DNA from 4 places in the Variovorax sp. 05L425 genome. Region 1 is predicted to be linked to each of the others. Evidence: predicted binding sites of a transcription regulator. Region 1 holds the regulator's gene; each other region holds the start of a gene.
What was found. Region 1 encodes LexA, which represses DNA repair genes until DNA is damaged. Its sites were predicted from a motif close to ACTGTATNNNNATACAGT; they were not measured.
Positions count from the first base shown of each region.

Region 1 (5,537 bases):
GCGACACAAATTCAAAGAACCTTCCGAGGACACCATGAGACTGATATTGTTGGGCGCCCCCGGGGCGGGCAAAGGCACGCAAGCGGCCTTCATTTGCCAGAAGTACGGAATCCCCCAAATCTCGACCGGCGACATGTTGCGCGCCGCTGTCAAGGCCGGTACGCCGCTCGGCCTGCAAGCGCAGTCGATCATGGCATCGGGCGCCCTGGTGAGCGATGACCTGATCATCAACCTCGTCAAGGAACGCATCGCGCAGCCGGATTGCACGCAAGGATTCCTGTTCGACGGCTTTCCGCGCACCATCCCCCAGGCCGAGGCGATGCGTTCGGCCGGCGTCAAGCTCGACTACGTGCTTGAAATCGACGTCCCCTTCTCCGACATCGTTGAACGCATGAGCGGTCGTCGTTCACATCCGGCGTCCGGGCGCACCTATCACGTGAAGTTCAATCCGCCGAAGGTCGAAGGCAAAGACGACCTGACGGGCGAAGACCTGATCCAGCGCGAAGACGATAAGGAAGAGACCGTTCGCAAGCGACTCGAGGTTTACAGCCAGCAGACGCGGCCGCTGGTCGACTACTACTCCCAGTGGTCCAAGTCCGAACCGGCCGCTGCGCCCAAGTACCGTTCGATCAGCGGCGTCGGAACGGTTGACGACATCACTCTGCGCGCGCTTGCGGCATTGACCAGCTGATCATCGGTCTGCTGGCCGACCGGCCAGCAGTTCCAGCATGAGTTCGACGCGCGCCTTGACCGGTGTCAGCGCGCCCGCATCTCGAAGAAGCTCGTCCTGCCTCGGCAAGATGTGCCCTTGGGAACAACGCGTCGCACGAACCACAGCCACCCCTGCCGCCTGAGCCCGCAACGCTGCGGCCTCCAGCGCGTGATGCAAAGTTCCGTTTCCGGTCGCGGCCAGCACAAGACCTTGTAGCGGTTCAGCGGAGCCCGATTCGCGCTCTCGCAGCAGCGCATCGACGATGCTGCCGCGTGCCTCGGCGTGACTCAAGAGAATCTCGACGCGTGGCCACTCCCCGGCAGAAGCGACCCGATCGAAGACATGCTGTGTGGCGGACGTGGCAGACGGCCAGTTCCTCAAGACCCGGACGCTCCCTTCCTCGACATAACCCAGCGGTCCGGCATCGCCGGAGTCGAAGGCGTCCAGCCTGTAGGTATGCACTTTCTGGACTTCGACCGCACTGTGCAACGTCCCCGCGCACACGACCACGACGCCGCTCGCGCCCGGTGTCGCGGCAACGACGATGGCATCCCGCACGTTCTGTGGCCCATCGGGCGCCAGCGCCGTGGCGGGACGCATCGCACACGTGAGCACCACTGGCTTCGAGGGTGCCAGAACCGAATGAAGAAAGAACGCCGTCTCTTCCAGCGTATCGGTCCCGTGCGTGATGACGAGACCCGCCACGTCGGGCTGAGCCAGCCAGTGCGCGCACCGCAGTGCCAGCTTCTGCCAGATGGCGAAGCTCATGTCCTTGCTGTCGACCTGGGCGACCTGCTCCGCCAACAGGACGACACCAGGCGGCGCATCGATGCCGCCCAGCAATTCCTCCACGCCGACCTGGCCGGCGGTGTAGCCAATGTTGTCATCAGAGGACTTGGCACGGCCTGCAATCGTCCCGCCCGTGCCAAGCACGATGACCTTGCGCTTGTCGCCTTGATTGATTTCGTCCATTGCTTGCCAACCACCGAAAACTGGTTAAAAATACAGGTACTGGATATTCAGCCAGTTCCCTGAGGAGCCACCATGCAGTTTGCAGTCAAGCTTACCGCCCGTCAGCAGCAGATTCTGGACTTGATCCAAAGCGCCATCGCGCGCACCGGAGCGCCACCCACGCGTGCCGAGATCGCCACAGAGCTGGGCTTCAAGTCTGCCAATGCCGCGGAAGAGCACCTCCAGGCGCTGGCGCGCAAGGGCGTGATCGAGCTCGTGAGCGGCACTTCGCGTGGTATTCGCCTCAAGGGCGATGCGTTGCGCGCGCTCAATGAATCTCGAAACAATCAGTTTTCACTGTCCCTGCTCGGCATGGCGCAACTCGCTCTCCCGCTGATCGGCCGCGTGGCGGCCGGTTCGCCGATCCTGGCGCAGGAACACGTCGATCAAACCTACTACGTCGAAAACACGCTGTTCCAGCGCCAGCCCGACTACCTGCTCAAGGTGCGAGGCATGTCCATGCGCGACGCCGGCATCATGGATGGCGACCTGCTCGCGGTCCAGGCCACCAAGGAGGCCCGCAATGGCCAGATCGTGGTCGCCCGCCTGGGCGATGAGGTCACGGTCAAGCGGCTCAAGCGCAACAAACAGGTCATCGAGCTTCACGCCGAAAACCCCGACTACCCGACCATCATCGTCCAGCCCGGCGAGCCCTTCGAAATCGAAGGCCTCGCCGTCGGGCTGATCCGCAACACGATGCTGATGTAGCCCACTCTGGCAAGCGAACACGGTTGCAACCGCTTTCGCCTCATTGACGGCCGCGACAGGTGGCGGGCGTATGGCATAGAGCCATCACCCTGTCGAGGCCGATGAAAGCAATCCTGCCTGTGTTCAATCTCTGACCTTTCTGGAGTTCACATGGGAATCGCTCTTCTTAGCATCGTCGACCTGATCACGCCTTTGCAGACATTGGCCAACCGGTGGATGCCATCACGCCGTTCAGGCCACATCAGCACGTCGGGCCTGCGGTATGTGGGTGTTCGCCCGAGTTGCGGGTCGCGCCAGAGCCCGGCAACCCGGGCCGATGCGCCTGCCGCCGCGCGGCCGCTGCGTGTCGTGCGCATGGTCGATGCTCAGCAACCCGGTCGGCATCCGAGCCGCGTCGTGATTTCAGGTCGCATGGCCGACGTATGCGCCGAGCTCGACAGGCTGGTTGCACTTGAAGCGGCCGATGCGTCGGCTCATCGCGCCCACTTGCATTGAAAGCGCAAGACCGTGGTCCGAGGCGCTCGTCTCGACCCACGGCGACGACGGCCCCCCGGTAGCGCCGCAAAATTGTTCGAGATGAGCGAAGGCTGAGCAACGCGCCGACACAGCATGCCTGTGGTGCGAGGCACAATGGCACGCCATGAACATTGTGATCCTCGACGACTACCAGGACGCGGTGCGCAAGCTGCAGTGCGCTGCCAAGCTCGACGCCTATGCTGCCAAGGTCTACACCAACACGGTCAAGGGCATTGGTCAGCTCTCGGTGCGCCTCAAGGACGCCGAAGTGATCGTGTTGATCCGCGAGCGCACCCAGATTTCCAGGCAGCTGATCGAAAAGCTGCCCAAGCTCAGGCTCATTTCCCAGACGGGCCGGGCCGGGAGTCACATCGACGTGAACGCCTGTTCGGAGTTTGGCATCGCCGTGGCCGAAGGCACAGGCTCGCCACTGGCGCCAGCCGAACTGACGTGGGCGCTGATCATGGCCGCCATGCGCCGGTTGCCTCAATACATCAGCAACCTGAAGCATGGCGCCTGGCAGCAGTCGGGCCTCAAGTCGGCGTCGATGCCGTCGAATTTCGGGCTGGGCTCGGTGCTCAAGGGCAAGACCCTCTGTATCTGGGGATACGGCCGCATCGGGCAACTGGTCGCGCGCTATGGCCAGGCCTTTGGCATGCAGGTGGTGATCTGGGGCCGCGAGCAAAGCTGCGCGAAGGCACGGTCCGATGGTTTCCAGGTGGCGCCGGACCGTGAGACCTTCTTCGCCGCAGCCGATGTGTTGTCGGTCCACCTGAGGCTGACGGAAGAGACCCGCGGCCTCGTGACGCTCGAAGACCTCTCGCGCATGAAGCCGACAGCCTTGTTCGTGAACACCTCGCGCGCAGAACTTGTGGAGCAGGACGCCCTCCTTGCCGCCCTCAATCGTGGTCGGCCCGGTTTGGCCGCCATCGACGTCTTCGAGAGCGAACCACCGCTGCAAGGCCACGCCCTGCTCCGGCTCGAAAACTGCATCTGCACCCCGCACATCGGCTATGTCGAGCAAGACAGCTACGAACTGTATTTCGGGCAGGCCTTCGACAACGTCGTCAGCTTCATCAAGGGCAATCCGACCAATATCGTGAATCCCGGCGCGCTGCAGGTCCGCCGTTGAGACAACCTGCGCCGCCAGCCGCCCTATGGGCCCTGCTGGCCGGCAATTTCGTGATCGGTACGGGCGTGATGGTCGTGCCCGGCACGCTCAACGAACTCAGTGGGTCACTGCAGGTCAGTGCTGCAACGGCAGGTCAGTTGATCACCGCAGCAGCGGTCGTGATGTGCCTCGGAGCCCCGTTGCTTGCCGCCGTGGTCGCGGGCTGGGACCGCCGTGTGCTGCTGACCTGCACGATGCTGTGGTACGCCTGCGGGCACCTGGTTGCAACGCTGATGCCGAATTTCAGCGGACTGCTCTTCGTCCGGATGTTGACGGTGGTGTCGCCGGCCATCTTCACGCCGCAAGCAGCGGCCTGCGTAGGCCTGCTGGTGCCGGCCGAGGAACGTGGGCGCGCCGTCACCTTCGTCTTTCTTGGATGGTCCATGGCGTCCGTGCTGGGCCTTCCGATCGGCGCGCTGATCGGGGGCCACTTCGGATGGCGGGCGGCATTCATGCTGATCGCGCTGTTGTCGGTCGTGAGTGCTGTCTGGATCTGGCGCCAGCTGCCCTCCGGAATCCGGCCCGCCGCGCTGTCGCGCGAATCCTGGGGCCGGGTGCTCAAGAGCCCATTGCTGATGGGCGTGGTGTGCGTGACCGCCCTGCAGGGCTCCGGGCAATTTGTGCTGTTCAGCTACTTCGCGCCGGTGCTCAAGCAGCAGTTGGGTGCGAATGCCACGGAACTGGGCCTCGTGTGGGCCTGGTTCGGCGCTTGCGGCGTCGTGGGCAACGTGGTTGTAAGCCGGTACATCGATCGCGTGGGAGCACCTCGCATGGTCTTGTTCACGACGGCCTTGATCGCGCTGAGCTTGCTGCTCTGGCCGCTTGGCGTCACGCTCGCGTGGCTGGCACTCTTGCTGACACCGTGGGGACTGGGCTGCTTTGCGACCAACTCAGCGCAACAGGCGCGACTGGTATCGCTCGCTCCTTCGCTGGCGCCGGGCTCGGTTGCACTGAACAGCTCTGGGATCTACATCGGACAGGCCATCGGCGCCGCGGCCGGAGGCTGGCTCCTCGCCAACGAGGCAGCCGCCTGGATGAATTGGGTTGGGTTCGCGACGATGCTCGTTGCCATGGCGCTCAGCGTCACCGTCGAAAGGGCGCAGCGTCGCGCCCCGGTATTCAGCGCTTGATCGGCCGCGGGGCGATCTCCGCCTCGGTGCTCGGGTCGAAGAGTTCGAAGTCGATGACGTGAGGGTCGGTCGAGGGCGCGGGCGGCGGCTTGGGTTTTTCGAGCGGCGTTGGCATCGTTTCGTAGGCCGTCTTGTCGAATTCGGCGAAATCCATTTCGAGCGGAGGTCTCTCGGCCGGCGGCGCCGGCGTTTCGACCTCTGCCGGCAGCGTCGGCGGTGCATCCGGGACCAATACCGTGTCATGGTGCAGCCGGTCGTCGATCGACCCGTAGATCGAAGGCGGCAAGAC
Region 1 is NZ_JBFTNY010000011.1:45,110-50,646, forward strand. It holds gene adk (adenylate kinase) at 35-691, shown strand; gene AC1DN9_RS14325 (asparaginase) at 692-1,684, opposite strand; gene lexA (transcriptional repressor LexA) at 1,757-2,431, shown strand; gene AC1DN9_RS14335 (hypothetical protein) at 2,582-2,926, shown strand; gene AC1DN9_RS14340 (D-2-hydroxyacid dehydrogenase family protein) at 3,072-4,079, shown strand; gene AC1DN9_RS14345 (MFS transporter) at 4,076-5,248, shown strand; gene AC1DN9_RS14350 (tetratricopeptide repeat protein) at 5,238-5,537, opposite strand, start outside.

Region 2 (5,537 bases), on a different contig from region 1:
GGGCGAGGTGGCGCGCACCTCGGGCGCCATCGACGCCGGCACGCGCATGATGCAGGTCGAAGTTTCGCTGCCCAACAAGGACGGCGCCCTGCTGCCGGGCGCCTATGTGCAAGTGTCGTTGCCGCTTGCAGCAAGCAAATCGCTGACCATTCCGGGCAACGCGCTGCTCTTCAGGGCTGAAGGCACGCGCGTCGCCGTGGTCGATGCACAAGGCAAGGTTCACCTGCGTCCCGTCTCGATCGGCCGCAACTACGGCGAAACCGTGGAAGTGCTCGACGGAATCTCAGGCACCGACCGGCTCGTGCTGAACCCCTCCGATTCGCTGGCCGAGGGCGATGTCGTCGTGGTCGCGAAGGAATCGGCGTGATGTGGGTGCCCTCGCTGATGGCCCTGGCGGTCGCCGCGCTCGCGGGTTGCGCCGTCGGACCGGACTACAAGAAGCCGTCCGTCGACGTGCCGGTGAGCTGGCAGCTCGAAGAACCGTGGCGGCAAGGCACCCCGAGCGATGCATCCGACAAGGGCCCGTGGTGGGAGCGCTTCGGCGATGCGCAACTCAACGCGCTCCAACAAAAGGCACTGGCCGACAGTCCGACACTGGATGTGGCCAGCGCGAAACTGGCGCAGGCGCGCGCCACGCTGGCGGGGAACGAGGCCGGCCGTTATCCGCAACTGGGTGTCGGCACGCGAGCCCAACGACTCAAGATTTCCGCCAACCGCCCGCTGACCAACTACGCCGTGCCGAATTTCTCGACGGTGCAGAACGACTTCGGCGTGATTTTCGCGGCCAGCTACGAGGCCGACCTGGCAGGCCGCGTGCAGCGCTCGATCGAGGGGGCCACGGCGTCGGCCGCGCAATCGGCCGCCGATCTGGAGAACACCCGGCTGCTGCTCACGACGGATCTTGCATCGGCCTACTACAACTTGCGATCGACCGACATCGACCTCGACGTGCTGGCGCGCTCGATTGCGTTGCAGCGGCGTGCGCTCGAATTCGTCACCGACCGGCACGACCTCGGCGCCGTGTCCGGCCTGGACGTCGCGCAGCAGCACGCGCTGCTCGACAACACGCTTGCGCAGGTCGACGTCGTGAAAAAGCAGCGCTCGCAGTTCGAACACGCCATCGCCACGCTGACCGGAACGCCGGCGCCTTCGTTCTCAATTGCGCCGGACGTGAAGCCGCTCGTGCCACCGGCGATCCCGATCGGCGTCCCTTCGGATGCGTTGGAGCGCCGACCCGACGTTGCAGCGGCTGAACGCGCCATGGCCGCCGCCAACGCGCAGATCGGCGTTGCCACGGCGGCGTTCTATCCGAGTGTCATGCTGTTGCCCACGGGCGGCGTGGACAGCAACACGCTCTCCAGCCTGTTCAATGCGCAAAGCCTGCTGTGGTCGCTCGGCGTGTCGGCCACGCAGACGATCTTCGACGGCGGGCGCATCCGGTCGAACGTTGATTTCGCACGCGCCGGCTATGACGTCACGGTGGCCAACTACCGCCGTGTCGTCCTCAACGCGATGCAGGAAGCCGAAGACGGCATCACCGGCCTTGCTTCGCTCGACCGTGCATCGACGCAGTCCTTCACCGCCGTTGAAAGCGCGCGCCGGGTGCTGGACATGGCCGCCACCCGCTACCAGGGCGGCGCCACGACCTTCCTCGACGTGATCACCGCGCAGCAGGCCGTGCTCTCGACGGAACGCCAGGCGGCGCAGATCGCGGGCCAGCGGATGCAGACCTCGGTGTTTCTCGTCAAGGCGCTCGGCGGCGATTGGTGCGGCGTCGAGCCACGTGGCTCGGCCGGCCCTAGAACAGACTGCCCTGCCCCGCTGCGCCAGGTGGTCGGAACGCGCTGAGGTCGAGCACGATGCGATCGCGGTTGAACCCGATGCGGTTCGTCGCCTTCTCGAAGCGCTGACGGATCAGATCCGCCCACAATCCGCTGCCCTTCATGCGGGTCGCGAAATCTGCGTCGTAGTCCTTGCCGCCGCGCATCTCGCGAATGCGCGCCATGATGCGGCCGGCACGCTGCGGATAGTGCAACTCCAGCCATTGCTTGAATAACGGCGCGACTTCCCACGGCAGCCGGATCACCGTGTAGAAAGCGCAACGCGCACCGGCATCCCAGGCCGCTTCGAGCACCTGTTCCATGTCTTCGGTGACGAAGGGAATCTGCGGCCCAACGCTCACGCCCACCGGAACACCCGCTTCGGCGAGCGTGCGCAAGGTGCGCAGCCGGCGATGCGGCGCGGCGGCGCGCGGTTCGAGCTTGCGCGCCAGTTCGCCGTCGAGCGTGGTGATGGTGACGTACACCGCGGCCAGATGCTCGGCAGCCATCGGCGCGATCAGGTCGAGATCGTGCTCGACGGCGCTGGACTTGGTGACCAGGCCGAACGGATGGTGCGTCTCCTTCAGCAATTCGATCACCGAGCGCGTGAGCCGGAACTGGCGCTCGATGGGCTGGTAGCAATCGGTCGCGGTGCCGATCGCGATATGACTCGGCTTGTAGCGCTTGCGACCCAATTCGGAGCGAAGCACCTCGACGATGTTGCGCTTGGCGATCAGCTTCGTCTCGAAATCGAGGCCCGGCGAGAGATTGAGATAACTGTGCGTGGGCCGAGCGAAACAATAGATGCAGCCGTGTTCGCAACCCCTGTATGGGTTGAGCGAACGGTCGAAAGGAACATCGGGCGAATCGTTGTGACTGAGCACCGACTTGACGTCCTCGAACCGGACCTCGGTCGCGAGCGGCGGCAATGTGTCGGCCTCGGCCACGCCCTCTTCGAGCGTGCCCCAGCCGTCGTCGAAGGCGTTGCGGGCATCGCGCTCGAAGCGATGCGCAAGACGCGTGGCCGAGCCTCGGCCCTTGATGGCATGAAGGGGGATGATGATGTCAGCCATGGCGGCGCCTGAAATACTGTATGAACAACCAGTATTCCACCATTTCGCCGGCCTTGCATCAACCGCATGTTTTGGCCGCAAGCGGGGTACACGGCGTAAGCTCTCGGGACCCTCCAGCCCGCGTGAACACCGATGCCTCGCCGCCCCGAAAACCTCTACCCGCAATACCACGCTCACATCTATTTCGGCCCGGAAACCGTTGCGCAAGCGAAGCAACTGGCCGTGGATGCCGGGCACAGCCTGTTGGTCGTGGTCGGCCGGGTGCACGAGCGACTCGTGGGCCCGCATCCGCACTGGAGCTGCCAGATTGCTTTCGACGCCGCGGAGTTCGATGAAGTCATCGAATGGCTCGAGGCGCACCGCAACGGTCTCGACGTGTTCGTGCATGGCGTCACCGGCGACGACTACATGGATCACACCGCGCACGCAATGTGGCTCGGCAACGAGTCGACGCTCGACCTGAGCATGTTCCGCAAACGGGCAGCCTGACCGATCCGATCGGTTCATCGATGCTTTTGCGACCCTCGTCCGTCGTGCGCATCTTTGCCGGTTTACAAAAATCACTAGTACTTAATATTTAACAAAAGATACACTCAGACGCTTCTGTTTACGGAATGTCTCAGCTTTCCAGAACCAAGAGTCGTCTCGAATGAACCGTATCTATCGTCTTGTCTTCAATCGCTCGACGGGAAGCCGTCAAGCCGTCTCCGAACTCGCAAGGACATCCGGCCCCGGTGCCTCCACAACCGGGAGCGCTGCCGGCGCGGCCTTTGGTGCCGCCGGATCCGCCGTCCTCCTGGCAATCGCCGCCCTCACTCCCTCGGCCCACGCGGATGCAAATCTGCTTGTCGGGACGGGAGGCGCAGCCGGCGTTTCGAGCACCAACGCGGGCGACGGCGGCGCGGGTGGCATCGGAGGCGGCGGTGGTGGAGGCTCAGGGGGCGGCAGCGCCGGCGGTGCGGGCGGCGGCGCAGGTTCGGGCGGCGGGGGCAGTGGTTTTGTCGTCGGCGGAGACTCAGGCGCACTCGGCAACGGCGGTGCCAATGGCTCCGGCGTGACCGGCGGCAACGCACTGACCGGTGACTCGCTCCAGCCGAACCCATTGACACTGACCGGCACGACTGACGTCACCGGCTCCGTCGGCATCGGCGGTGGTGGTGGCGGCGGGGGTGGAGGCGGAGGCACGACACCGGGCACCAATGGCACGAACGGCACGGGCGGCGCCCTCAATGTGAGCGGCGGTGCCACCCTGAATGTCGCGGGCGCGATTGCGGTCGGCGGGTCCGGCGGCGGCGGAGGCGGCAGCACGGCCAATGGGGGAACCGGCGGTACGGGCGGTGCGGGCGGCAACGGCACGCTATCGATCAGCGGTACGGTCAATGCCTCCGGTGACGTGACCGTTGGCGGCGTCCAGGGCGGCAACGGTACAGGCGGCATCGGCGGTGTCGGCGGTGCGGGCGGCACAGGCAGCCTGACCATCAACGCAGGCGGCACGCTGCAGATCGGTACCGGCGGCGCCACAGGTTCGCTGACCGGCAACGTGACGGACGACGGCCAGCTGGTCTTCAACCGAACCACCGCATCCGCCTACGCGGGGGTCGTCTCCGGCAGCGGCCGTCTCGTCCAGCAGGGCACGGGCATCCTCACGCTGAGTGGCAACAACACCTATGGCGGCGGAACCGTGCTGAATGCCGGAACGCTGCAGGTGTCCGCCGACAGCAACCTGGGCTCGACCGGCGCCAACGCCGGCCTGACCTTCAATGGCGGCACCTTGCGTCTGGCGCCGCCCAATGCGAGCACCCCTTTCAGTTCGGCGCGAGGCATTGCCGTGGGCGGCAACGGCGGCACCATCGACGTGAACGACAGCCAAGGCAACAGCTTGAGCGGGACCTTCAGCGGCGCCGGGACGTTGACGCTGATGAACAGCGGCTTTGCCCTTGGCTCTTCGACACGCCTGACGTTGAGCAGCAGCAACAACACCGCATTCACAGGCTCCACCCAACTTGGACTGCCCAACCAGATTGGCCGCATCAACGTCGAGGTGACAGGCTCGGGCACCCTGGGCACGAGCAACAACCTGGTCGACATCTACAACAACAGCGAACTCGACTTCAACGGTGCCGGCGCCAGCGCGGGCAACCTGAGAATCACGACCCACGTCAGCGCCAATGTGGTGGGTATCAACTCCGGCGTCACCTTCGCGCACGGCGCGAGCGCGGGAACGGCCACGATCACCAACGCAGCGAGTGGCGCGGTGATCGTCTTCCAGGACGACGCCAAGGCAGCTGCCTCGACCCTGGTCAACGGGACCGACTCGCGTATCTATTTCCTGGGCACCAGCACAGGCGACAGCGCGACAATCACCAACAACGGCGGGCACGTTTACCTGCAGGGCTCCGCCGATCTCAGCGGAGCAAACATCGCCAACGGCGTTGGCGGCACTCTCGACATCAGCGAAGCGGGGACCGGCATGTCCGTCGGCGAGCTTTCGGGCAACGGAAACGTCGTGCTCGGCGGCAAGGTCTTGACGGTCGGTGCGCTGGGCACCAGCAGCACGATCGGCGGAGTGATCTCCGATACCGGCGCCGCCTTCGCCGACGGCGCGGGCAATCCATACAACAGCGCCATCACGGCCACCGGCGGC
Region 2 is NZ_JBFTNY010000006.1:31,791-37,327, forward strand. It holds gene AC1DN9_RS08895 (efflux RND transporter periplasmic adaptor subunit) at 1-367, shown strand, start outside; gene AC1DN9_RS08900 (efflux transporter outer membrane subunit) at 367-1,848, shown strand; gene AC1DN9_RS08905 (PA0069 family radical SAM protein) at 1,799-2,893, opposite strand; gene AC1DN9_RS08910 (DOPA 4,5-dioxygenase family protein) at 3,026-3,382, shown strand; gene AC1DN9_RS08915 (autotransporter-associated beta strand repeat-containing protein) at 3,543-5,537, shown strand, end outside.
Region 2: the regulator LexA is predicted to act here: its motif matches at 2,909-2,926, upstream of AC1DN9_RS08905 (PA0069 family radical SAM protein).

Region 3 (5,537 bases), on a different contig from region 1:
ACGGCGTGGCGTTCGCTTTCGTTGCCGTCGAAGCGCAAGCTGACGAGCGTGCCGGGCGGATGCTGGCCCGGATGGGCGTCTTCCAGCCGCACCGTCGCGAAGTGCTGCCGCGCGATCTCCCGCACGATCGGCAGGCCGAGGCCCGAGCCGTCCGCCTCGTTGCCGAGGACGCGGTAGAAGGGCTCGAACACCAGCTCGCGCTCGCTCTCGGGAATGCCGGGGCCGTTGTCCTCGACCTGCAGCACGACGATGCGGCCGAAGGGATCTGCCAACACCCGCGCGGTGATCACTCCCGGGCGTTCGGGCGTCGAAGGCGTGTAGTTGATCGCGTTGTCGAGCAGGTTGCGCACCAACTCCTTGAGCAGCGTCGGATTGCCATCGAGCACGACCCCCGGTGCACCTGCCTCGGCGCCTTCGTAGCCGAGGTCGATACGTTTGTCGATCGCACGCGGTACGGCCTCGCGTACGACCTCGATGGTGAGCCGCGCGAGATCGCACGGTTGCCGGCCGATGTTGGCGCCGCTGCTTTCCGCGCGGGCGAGCGACAGGAGCTGGTTCACCGTGTGTGTCGCACGCACGCTCGCGCGGCCGATCTGCTTGAGCGACTGCTTGAGCTCATCCGCGTTGGCGCCCTCGCGCTGCGCCAGGTCGGCCTGCATGCGCAGCCCGGCGAGCGGCGTCTTGAGCTGATGCGCCGCATCGGCCAGGAAGCGCTTCTGCGTGCCGATCGAGTCGTTGAGCTTGCTCAGCAGATCGTTGACCGACAGCACCAGCGGCACCACTTCGAGCGGCACGGAGGATTCGTCCAGTGGACTCAGGTCGCCCGGCCGGCGCTCGCGAATGCGCGCCTCCACCACCGACAGCGGCTTGATGCCGCGCACCAGCGCGAGCCAGATCAGCAGCACCGCCAGCGGCAGGATCGCAAACTGCGGCAGCAACACGCCCTTGATGATTTCCGTGGCGAGAATCGATTGCTTCTCGCGTGTCTCGGCCACCTGCAGCAGCGCCATCGGCGCGTCGGGCGTGCTGCCGGCTATCCAAAGGGAGGCCACCCGCACCGGCTGCCCATGGATCTCGCTGCTGCTCAGGTAGACCACGCCCGGCGACGGCGGATCGTCCGTGCCGGGAAACGGCACGTCCCGCTCGCCGCTGAGCAGCGTGCCGTGTCCGTCGAGCAACTGGTAGTACACGCGGTCCACGTCGTCGCCGCTCAGGATCTCGCGCGCCGGCTGCGGCAGGACGAACTGGACCCGGTCATGCTCGACCTCGACCAGTCGTGCGAGCGTCTGGATATTGGATTCGAGGGCGCGGTCGAACGGCGCGTTGGCAATGCCCTGTGCCACCAACCACGTGACCCCGATGCTGACCGGCACCAGGAGCAGGAGCGGCGTCAGCATCCAGTCGAGGATCTCGCCGAAAAGAGAGCGCTGCGCGCGCTGAAAAAGTTTCACCCGGCTTGCCCAGGCTACGCGCGTCGGCGCATCAGGAGGGAATCTTTTCGAGGCAGTAGCCGAGGCCGCGCACCGTGGCGATGCGAACCGGGCCTTTCTCGATCTTCTTGCGCAGGCGGTGGATATAGACCTCGATGGCGTTGAGGCTGACTTCCTCGCCCCACTCGCACAGGCGTTCAACCAACTGGTCCTTGCTCACCAGGCGGCCTGCACGTTGCAGCAGCACTTCGAGCAGGCCGAGTTCGCGTGCCGAGAGTTCGATCATCTTGCCGTCGATGGTCGCGACACGGCCGGCCTGGTCGTAGACCAGCGGGCCGTGCCTGATGGCGTTGCTGGTGCCGCCCATGCCGCGCCGCGTGAGCGCGCGCACCCTCGCCTCCAGTTCCTGCAACGAAAAAGGCTTGGCCATGTAGTCGTCCGCGCCGTAATCGAGGCCCTTGACCCGTTCCTCGACGCTGTCGGCCGCGGTCAGCACCAGCACCGGCAGTTGCGAGCCGCGGGCGCGCAGTCGCTTGAGGATCTCGAGGCCATGCATGTTGGGCAGGCCGAGATCGAGAATGAGCAGATCGAACTCGCTGTTCGTCATCAGTGCGGCGTCGGCCTGAGACCCCGTTGCCACGTGGTCGACCGCCGAGCCGGAGGTGCGCAGGCTTCGCAGCAGCGCGTCGGCCAGCACTTGGTCATCTTCCGCAATCAGTATTCGCATCCCGTGCCTCCAGACATCGCGGCTTGCACAGGCCGCCGCCCTTCCGGAATTCTAGGACGCGGCATAGGCTTCGAGTCCGATGGTTACCACGGTGGCGACGTCATCGCCGACGCTCGCGCGGAACTCGGCTTCGGCCTGGGCCACCGCGTTTCGGAAGGCTTCCAGCCACGCCAGTCCATCGGTGGTGAACATCACGCGGCGCGCGCGCGCATCGAGCGGATCGGGGCCGCGCGTCACCAGGCCCCAGGCTTCGCACTGGTCGACCAGCGTGCCCATGGCCTGCTTGGTCATTCCTGCGCGTTCAGCCAAGTCCGTGAGGCGCGAGCCTTCGCGCGATAGATGCCGCGTGATGTGGATGTGGGCTGCGCTCACCTGCGCGCGTGCCGCGAGGTTGGAAAGCGCCAGTGGCACCTCGGCGTCGTGGGCCATCAACGCCAGCAGGCGTTCGTCGAAGCGGCGCATGGCGTGACCCAGCAACCGGCCCAGATGGGTTTGCCGCCAGGCGTCATGGTCGATTGAGAATGCCGCGTCAGTCATCGTCGATCGATAGTAAAGCAAACTGACCAAAAAACAGACCATCGCCCATTCATCAGCCCCTACACTACTGTTCAAGCATCCAGCCTGTGGTTAAAAGCAGATGGATGAATCCAATACAACCCATTGATATTCAAGGAGTTTTCACATGGACGCAGTCGTCAAGGGCACAAGCATCTCGGTCGCCAGCAGCGAAAAGGCCAAGGCCCTGCAGGCCGCCCTGGCCCAGATCGAAAAGCAGTTCGGCAAGGGCACGATCATGCGTCTGGGGGAGGGCGAAGCGCTCGAAGACATCCAGGTGGTCTCCACCGGCTCGCTGGGTCTCGACATCGCGCTTGGCGTCGGCGGCCTGCCGCGCGGCCGCGTGATCGAGATCTACGGTCCGGAATCCTCGGGCAAGACCACGCTCACCCTCCAGGTCATCGCCGAAATGCAGCGCCAGGCCGGCACCTGCGCCTTCGTCGATGCCGAACACGCACTCGACGTGCAATACGCCCAGAAGCTCGGCGTGAACCTGTCCGACCTGCTCATCAGCCAGCCCGACACCGGCGAGCAGGCGCTCGAGATCGTCGATTCGCTGGTTCGCTCGGGCGCGGTCGACCTGATCGTGGTCGACTCGGTCGCCGCGCTCACGCCCAAGGCCGAAATCGAAGGTGAAATGGGCGACTCGCTCCCCGGCCTTCAAGCACGCCTCATGAGCCAGGCGCTGCGCAAGCTCACGGCCACCATCAAGAAGACCAACTGCATGGTCATCTTCATCAACCAGATCCGCATGAAGATCGGCGTGATGTTCGGCTCGCCCGAAACCACCACCGGCGGCAATGCGCTGAAGTTCTACGCCTCCGTGCGCCTGGACATCCGTCGCATCGGCACCATCAAGAAGGGCGACGAAGCGATCGGCAACGAGACCAAGGTCAAGGTGGTCAAGAACAAGGTGTCGCCGCCCTTCAAGACCGCGGAGTTCGACATCCTCTTCGGCGAAGGCATCAGTCGGGAGGGCGAGATCATCGACATGGGCGTGACCGCCAAGATCGTCGACAAGTCGGGCGCCTGGTACGCCTACAACGGCGAGAAGATCGGGCAGGGCCGCGATAACGCGCGCGAGTTCCTGCGCGAGAACCGCGAACTGTCGCGCGAGATCGAGAACAAGGTGCGCGAATCGCTGGGCATCCCGCTGCTGCTGACCGAGGCGACGGACGCACCGGCCGAGAAGGCCGAGAAAGCCGGGAAGTAAGGCTGCCTCATCCTGCAGAAGCGCCCGCCGACGCGGCGGGCGCGGTTTTGACACGCAGCGATCATTCATGTCATGGCCTTTGCCGCACCATCCCTCAAGGGCCGCGCGCTTCGCCTGCTGAGCCAGCGCGAACACTCACGCGCGGAGCTTGAACGCAAACTCGCGAAATACGAGGAACAACCCGGCGAACTGTCGCGCGCGCTGGATGAACTGACCGCCAAGGATTTCATCAGCGAGGCGAGGGTGGTGCAGTCGGTGCTCCATCAGCGCGCAGCACGGCATGGCGCCGCGCGCGTGCGCCAGGAACTGCTTCACAAGGGCATCGCGCCCGAGGCTGTCGCTGAAGCGGTCGCGAGCCTGCAAGGCAGCGAACTGGACCGGGCTCGTGAAGTGTGGCGCCGCCGCTTCGATGCCCTTCCGCAGGATGCGACGGACCGGGCGAAGCAGACGCGCTTCCTGCTGGCGCGCGGATTCAACGGCGCCGTGGTCTCCAAGGTACTACGCTACGACCCTGATGAATAACACCGGCCCGCGAAGCCGGGCACTTTGGTGAACACCGCGGAACCGGCTTCGCCGGGCCGCTGGTGTTGCCCCCGGCAGGGGGTGGGCGCCCGACACGAAGTGCGGGCAACCTGGGGGCGAGTTAGATCCCCAGCATCAGCTTCAAATTCTGGACCGCTGCGCCGCTCGCGCCCTTGCCCAGGTTGTCGAGCCGGGCGATGACGACGGCGTGCCGATGATCTTCATTCGGAAACACGCGGATCTCGAGCTGATTGGTGTCGTTGAGCGCCAATGGGTCGAGCTTGCCGTCCCCGGTGGGCGGAAGCACCTTCACGAACAGCTCCGGCGTATTGCTCCTCGCATAGTGCGAGGCGAGGGCATCGTGCAGGTCGCTGGCCTTCGGACGGTCGGGCAGGTCGTCGAGGTGCAGCGGCAACTGGACCAGCATGCCTTGCTTGAAGTTGCCGACCGACGGAATGAACACCGGCCGACGGGTCAGGCCGGTGTACTTCATGATCTCGGGAATGTGCTTGTGCTTGAGTCCGAGCGCATAGGTTTCGAACGCCGGCGCCTCGCCCTTTTCGTACGCCTCGATCATGGTGCGCCCCCCGCCGGAATAGCCGCTGACGGAGGGGAGGGCGATCGGGAATCCGGGCGGAAGCAGGCCGGCGTCGACCAGCGGGCGAACGATGGCGATGGCGCCCGTCGCGTAGCAGCCCGGATTGGCGACGCGCTCGGCCTTCGCCACGGCGTCCTTCTGGCCGGCGACGAGTTCGGGGAATCCGAACACCCAGCCTTCCGCCGTGCGGTGCGCGGTGGAGGCATCGATGATCTTGGGACGACGGCCTTCGAGTTGGTCAATCAGCGCCACCGATTCGCGCGCAGCATCGTCGTGCAGGCACAGCACCACGAGATCGACACCGGCCATCAATTCGCGCTTGGCTGCCACGTCCTTTCGCAACTCGGGGGCGATGCTCACGAGTTCGATGTTCGGCATCGACTGAAGCCGCTCGCGGATCTGGAGGCCGGTGGTGCCGGCTTCGCCATCAATGAAGACCTTGGGCATGGTAGGGCCTCGAAAAGCTCTGGAGTAACTACGTATTGACCACAG
Region 3 is NZ_JBFTNY010000007.1:71,580-77,116, forward strand. It holds gene AC1DN9_RS10320 (sensor histidine kinase N-terminal domain-containing protein) at 1-1,451, opposite strand, end outside; gene AC1DN9_RS10325 (response regulator) at 1,483-2,157, opposite strand; gene AC1DN9_RS10330 (MarR family winged helix-turn-helix transcriptional regulator) at 2,209-2,694, opposite strand; gene recA (recombinase RecA) at 2,840-3,925, shown strand; gene recX (recombination regulator RecX) at 3,998-4,447, shown strand; gene argC (N-acetyl-gamma-glutamyl-phosphate reductase) at 4,569-5,492, opposite strand.
Region 3: the regulator LexA is predicted to act here: its motif matches at 2,761-2,778, upstream of recA (recombinase RecA).

Region 4 (5,537 bases), on a different contig from region 1:
GGCTTTCAGCGCCAGGCAGCCCGCATGCGGCTGAGGAGATCGATCGTGGCGGCGGGCGGTGGAACGTGCGGCGCCCGCTCGGGTGCCGGCGGCCAGGTTTGCCGATCGAAGCGCTGGGCGTCGGCCGCCGTGATGAAACGCGTGCGCCCCGCGTACAGATGCCGGTCGCCGCGCGCGGCCTGCTGCGTGACGTAGAAGCGCTGGGGCACCAGCAGATGCAGGTGATCGCGCGCGCGGGTCATCGCCACGTAGAGCAACCGCCGCTCCTCCTCGAGTTCTTGCGCGCCCTGGGCCACGTCGGCCGGAATGCAGCCGTCGACCACGTTAAGCACGTGCACCGACGTCCACTCCTGGCCTTTGGCCGAGTGGATGGTGGAAAGGATGAGGTAGTCCTCGTCGAGCAAAGGCGGGCCAGGCCGGTCGCTCGTGGCCTCGGGCGGATCGAGCGTGAGTTCAGTCAGGAACCGCTCGCGCGACGCGTAGCCGGCGGCCAGCCGGGCGAGTTGCTCCACGTCGCCGCGCCGCAGGCCGGCATCGTCATGGAGCCGCTCCAGATGCGGCAGATACCACTCGAGCGCCAGGTCCATGTCCGCCGGCCAGGCCAGCGCGGGGTCGCGCAGCGCCGCGTAGATGCCGGCGAATCGCGCCCACTCGTCTTTCGCGGGCGCCGGCGGTACGAAAGACTGCACGACCGCGCCCGGATCGGACGCCTCGGCCATCGCGTCGAGCAAGCGCGTGGAGGTCACGGGACCGATGCCCGGAATCAGCTGCGTGACGCGGAAGCCCGCCATGCGCCCGCGCGGGTTCTGCGCGAAACGCAGCACGGCGAGCATGTCCTTGACGTGCGCGGCTTCGAGAAACTTGAGGCCGCCATACTTGACGAAGGGAATGTTGCGCCGCGCCAATTCCAGTTCGAGCGCCGCGCTGTGCGTCGACGTCCGGAACAACACGGCCTGCGATTTCAGCGCCAGCCCGCCCTCACGGTGCGCGAGCACGCGGTCGGCCACCCACCGCGCCTGCTCGGCCTCGTCGGGCACCAGCACGAGTTGGGGCCGTCCGGCCGAGGGCTTGTCCGTCCAGAGCGTCTTGGCGTGTCGTTCCGCGGCCGCGGCGATGACTGCGTTGGACACGTCCAGGATCGGCTGCGTCGACCGGTAATTGCGTTCGAGCGTGACGATGCGCGCCGACTGGCTGAAGTGCTGCGGAAAGTCGAGGATGTTGCGCACGGTCGCGCCGCGGAACGCGTAGATCGACTGCGCGTCATCCCCCACGACCGTCACGCCGCGGCCATCGGGCTTGAGCGAACGCAGAATGGCGGCCTGCAGCAGATTCGTATCCTGGTATTCGTCGACCAGCACATGGTCGAAGCGCTCGCCGACCTGCCGGGCCAGGGTCGGCTCGCCCATCATCTCGGCCCAATAAAGCAGCAAGTCGTCGTAATCCAGCACATGCTGTTGCTGCTTGGCCTCGACATACGCGCCGAACAGCCGCTTGAGTTCGGCTTCCCATTCGGCACACCAGGGAAAGGCCTGCTTGAGCACGTCTGCCAGCGGCGCACAAGTATTGACCGTGCGCGAGTAGATCGACAGGCACGTGCCTTTCATCGGAAATCGCCGCGCCGTCGTGGACAGTCCGATGTCGTTGCGCACCAGGCCCATCAGGTCTTCCGCGTCGCCACGATCGTGGATCGTGAAGTTCTCGTCGAGCCCGATCTGCGCGGCGTATTCGCGCAAGAGCCGTGCGCCGACGCCATGGAAGGTGCCCGCCCAGGGCAGCGCCGGCGGCGCATCGGAGGCCAGCCCCAGCACGCGGACCACCACCTGCCCGGCGCGGCGCGCCATTTCCTGCGCCGCCCGGCGCGAGAACGTCAGCAGCAGAATGCGTTGCGGATCGGTGCCGCTGGCGATCAGGTGCGCCACACGGTGCGCGAGGGTGCTGGTCTTGCCGGAGCCTGCCCCTGCGATCACGAGCAGGGGCCGCTCGTCTTCCGGCGTTCCGCCGATGGCGGCATCGAGCCCATGCTGCACCGCCGCACGTTGCTCGTCGTTGAGTTGTGCGAGCGCCGCGGCAAGGCGCTCCGCCGGATTCTTGGATACGGGTGTCGCAACACTGTGCATCGCTGCAACTGTACTGGATGTCCATCCAGATGAAGACATGATCCCGACAGGCCCGAATGACATAATCGCGCCTCGCTGCAAACCGGAGAAACCACCTTGGAAATCGTCCCGTCTCGGCAGCTTTCACTTCCCTTCTGACGCGCCGTGGACGAGGGAATTGAAAGCGCCCCATCCCCTCGCCCCCACCGCCAGACATTTCAGGAAGTGAGCCATGCTCAACATCTTCACGCTCGCCAACGGCCGCCTCGTCCAGGAAGAGATCGAGGCCCTCGAAGAGCTGTCCAAGTTCCAGCCGATCTGGGTCGACCTCGAGTCGCCGTCCGTCGAGGAAAAGCGCTGGGTCAAGCAGTACTACGGCTTGTCCATCCCGGAAGACGCGATGGACGAAGACATCGAGGAGTCGGCGCGCTTCTATGAGGAAGACAACGGCGAACTTCACATTCGCAGCGACTTCCTGATCGACGACGACGAAAACCCCCGTTCGGTCCGCGTCGCCTTCATCCTCAACCAGCACAACACCGAACTGCGCAGCCGCGGCGTGCTGTTCTCGATTCACGACGAGGACGTTCCGGTATTCCGCCTGGTGCGCATGCGCGCGCGCCGCGCCCCGGGATTGATCGAGGACGCGAAGGAAGTGCTGCTGAAGCTGTTCGACGCCGACGCCGAATACTCCGCCGACACGCTCGAGAACATCTACGACGAGCTGGAGTCCGCCGGCAAGAAGGTGCTGTCGGGCAACGTGAGCGACGAACTGGCCGGCGAGGTGCTCGGCCTCATCGCGCGACAGGAAGACTTGAACAGCCGCATCCGCCGCAACGTGATGGACACGCGCCGCGCCGTGAGCTTCATGATGCGCAGCCGCATGCTCAATGCCGAGCAGTTCGAAGAGGCCCGGCAGATTCTTCGCGACATCGAGTCGCTCGACAGCCACACGGCCTTCCTCTTCGACAAGATCAACTTCCTGATGGATGCGACCGTCGGTTTCATCAACATCAACCAGAACAAGACCATCAAGATCTTCTCGGTCGCGAGCGTGGCGCTGCTGCCGCCGACCTTGATCGCCAGCGTCTACGGCATGAACTTCAAGTTCATGCCCGAACTCGACCTGACTTATGGATACGCCTACGCGATCGTGCTGATGGTCGCGAGCGCGCTGGTGCCCATGTGGTACTTCCGCCGGCGGGGCTGGTTGAAATAGCCCACCCCCGTTGCTTGCTCACTTCGTGTAGCCGCCTCCCCCTCAAGGGGGCGCACCCGGCGGCCCGGCGAAGCCGGTTCCTCGGGTGCTCTGGAACGGGAAACGGGGTGGTGCTTACTCCTGTGAGAGCGTCGCGAGCCAGGTGCTGACCAGGGCAAGGCTATAGCGGCTCGCCACCGCCGAGACGAAGCGCGTGAAATCGCCGTGAGCCTCGTCGTCGGCACGATCCGAAATCGTCCGCACCGCGGCGAAGGGCACGCCGAAGTCGTGGCACACCTGCGCCACCGCCGCGCCCTCCATCTCCACCGCGAGCGCATCGGGCAGCGCGCGGCGCAACGCGTCGCTTTCGGCGGCGGTCGACACGAATCGGTCGCCGCTCACCAGCAGGCCGCGATGCACCTTCGGTGCAGTCAGGTCGAAGTCCTCGGCGACTTTCTGGCCCAGCAATGCCACCGGATCGCGCAGCACGTCGGCGGCGACGGCCGCCAACGCATCGCTGATCGCGGTGTCGGCCGCGAAGCGTGCGTGGCCGGTCAAGGGTACCTCGTATTTCGGAAAGATCGGCGAGGCGTCGAGATCGTGCTGGAGAAGCTTGGTGGCCACGACCACGTCGCCGACCTCCACGCCCGACGCCAGGCCGCCCGCGACGCCGGTGAAGATGATCGCCTCTGCACCGAAGCGCTCCAGCAGCACCGTCGCAGTCGTGGCCGCTGCAACCTTGCCGATGCGCGACAGAACGGCAACGATGGGTTGCCCGTGAAGGTGGCCGGCCCAGAAGTCGCGACCGGCGACCGGGATGCGCTGCTCGTCGGGCATCAGCGCGAGCAGCGCAGCCAACTCCTCATGCATCGCCGCAACGATGGCGATCATGACTTCACGGCTGCTTGATGTCGACGCCGTAGAAGGTGTGGCGGCCGAAGGGGCTGAGCTTGAAGTCGACGACTTCCTTGCGCACCGGCTTCAGCTGCACGGCATGTGCAATGGTGAACCACGGCGCCTGCTCCTTGAAGATCACCTGCGCCTGCTTGTAGAGCGCCTCGCGCTCGGACTGCTTGGGCACGTTCTTGGCCTTCACGACCAGATCCTCGTAGGGCTTGTAGCAGAACTTCGCGACGTTGCTGCCGTTCGATTGCGCCGACGCGCAACCCAGCAGCGTGTAGAGGAAGTTGTCCGGATCGCCGTTGTCGCCCGTCCATCCGAGCATGCCCATCTGATGCTCTCCCGCCTGCATGCGCTTGCGGTACTCGCCCCATTCGAAGGACTTGATCTCGGCCTTGACGCCGACCTTCGCGAGATCGGCCTGCATCAGCTCGGCGATGCGCTTGGCGTTCGGGTTATAGGGACGTTGCACCGGCATCGCCCACAGGTCGGTGGTGAAGCCATCGGGGTAGCCGGCCTGCGCCAGCAGCTTCTTCGCGGCTTCGGGGTCGTACGGGTCGTCCTTGATCGCGTCGTTGTAGGACCACATCGTCGGCGGGATCGGGTTCTTGGCAGCGACGCCCGTGGTGAGGTAGACGCCGTCGATGATCGCCTTCTTGTTGATCGCCATGTTGATCGCCTTGCGCACGCGCACGTCGTCGAAGGGCTTCTTCTGCGTGTTGTAGGCGAGGTAGCCGATGTTCAGGCCCGGCTGCTCCAGCACCTGCACGTTCGGATCCTTGCGGATCGCGTCGAGGTCCGCCGGATTGGGATAGGGCATCACGTGGCATTCGCCCTTCTGCAGCTTGGCCCAGCGCACCGAGGCATCGGGCGTGATCGCGAAGATCAGGTCATCGATCTTGGCCTTGCCGCCCCAGTATTGCGGAAAGGCCTTGAAGCGGATGATCGCGTCCTTCTGGTACTGCACGAGGTAGAACGGGCCGGTGCCGATCGGGTCCTGGTCGATCTTCTCGGGCGTGCCGGCCTTCAGCATCGCGATCGCATATTCCTTCGACTGGATGCCGGCATAGGGCATCGCGAGATTGGCCAGGAAGGGCGCTTCCGGCTTGTTGAGCACGAACTTCACCGTGTAGTCGTCGATGCGGTCGACGGACTTCAGCAGCTTGGGCATGCCCATGTCATTGAAGTAGGAGTGGTTCGTGCTCGTGACCTTGTAGAACGGGTCATCCTCCTTCCACTGTCGCTCGATCATGAACATGACGTCGTCGGCGTTGAAGTCGCGCGTCGGCTTGAAGCTCTTCGAGGTGTTGTGCCACTTCACGCCCTTGCGCAGCTTGAAGGTG
Region 4 is NZ_JBFTNY010000013.1:6,204-11,740, reverse strand. It holds gene AC1DN9_RS15870 (ATP-dependent helicase) at 6-2,117, opposite strand; gene corA (magnesium/cobalt transporter CorA) at 2,329-3,315, shown strand; gene AC1DN9_RS15860 (5'-methylthioadenosine/adenosylhomocysteine nucleosidase) at 3,430-4,185, opposite strand; gene AC1DN9_RS15855 (ABC transporter substrate-binding protein) at 4,190-5,537, opposite strand, start outside.
Region 4: the regulator LexA is predicted to act here: its motif matches at 2,130-2,147, upstream of AC1DN9_RS15870 (ATP-dependent helicase).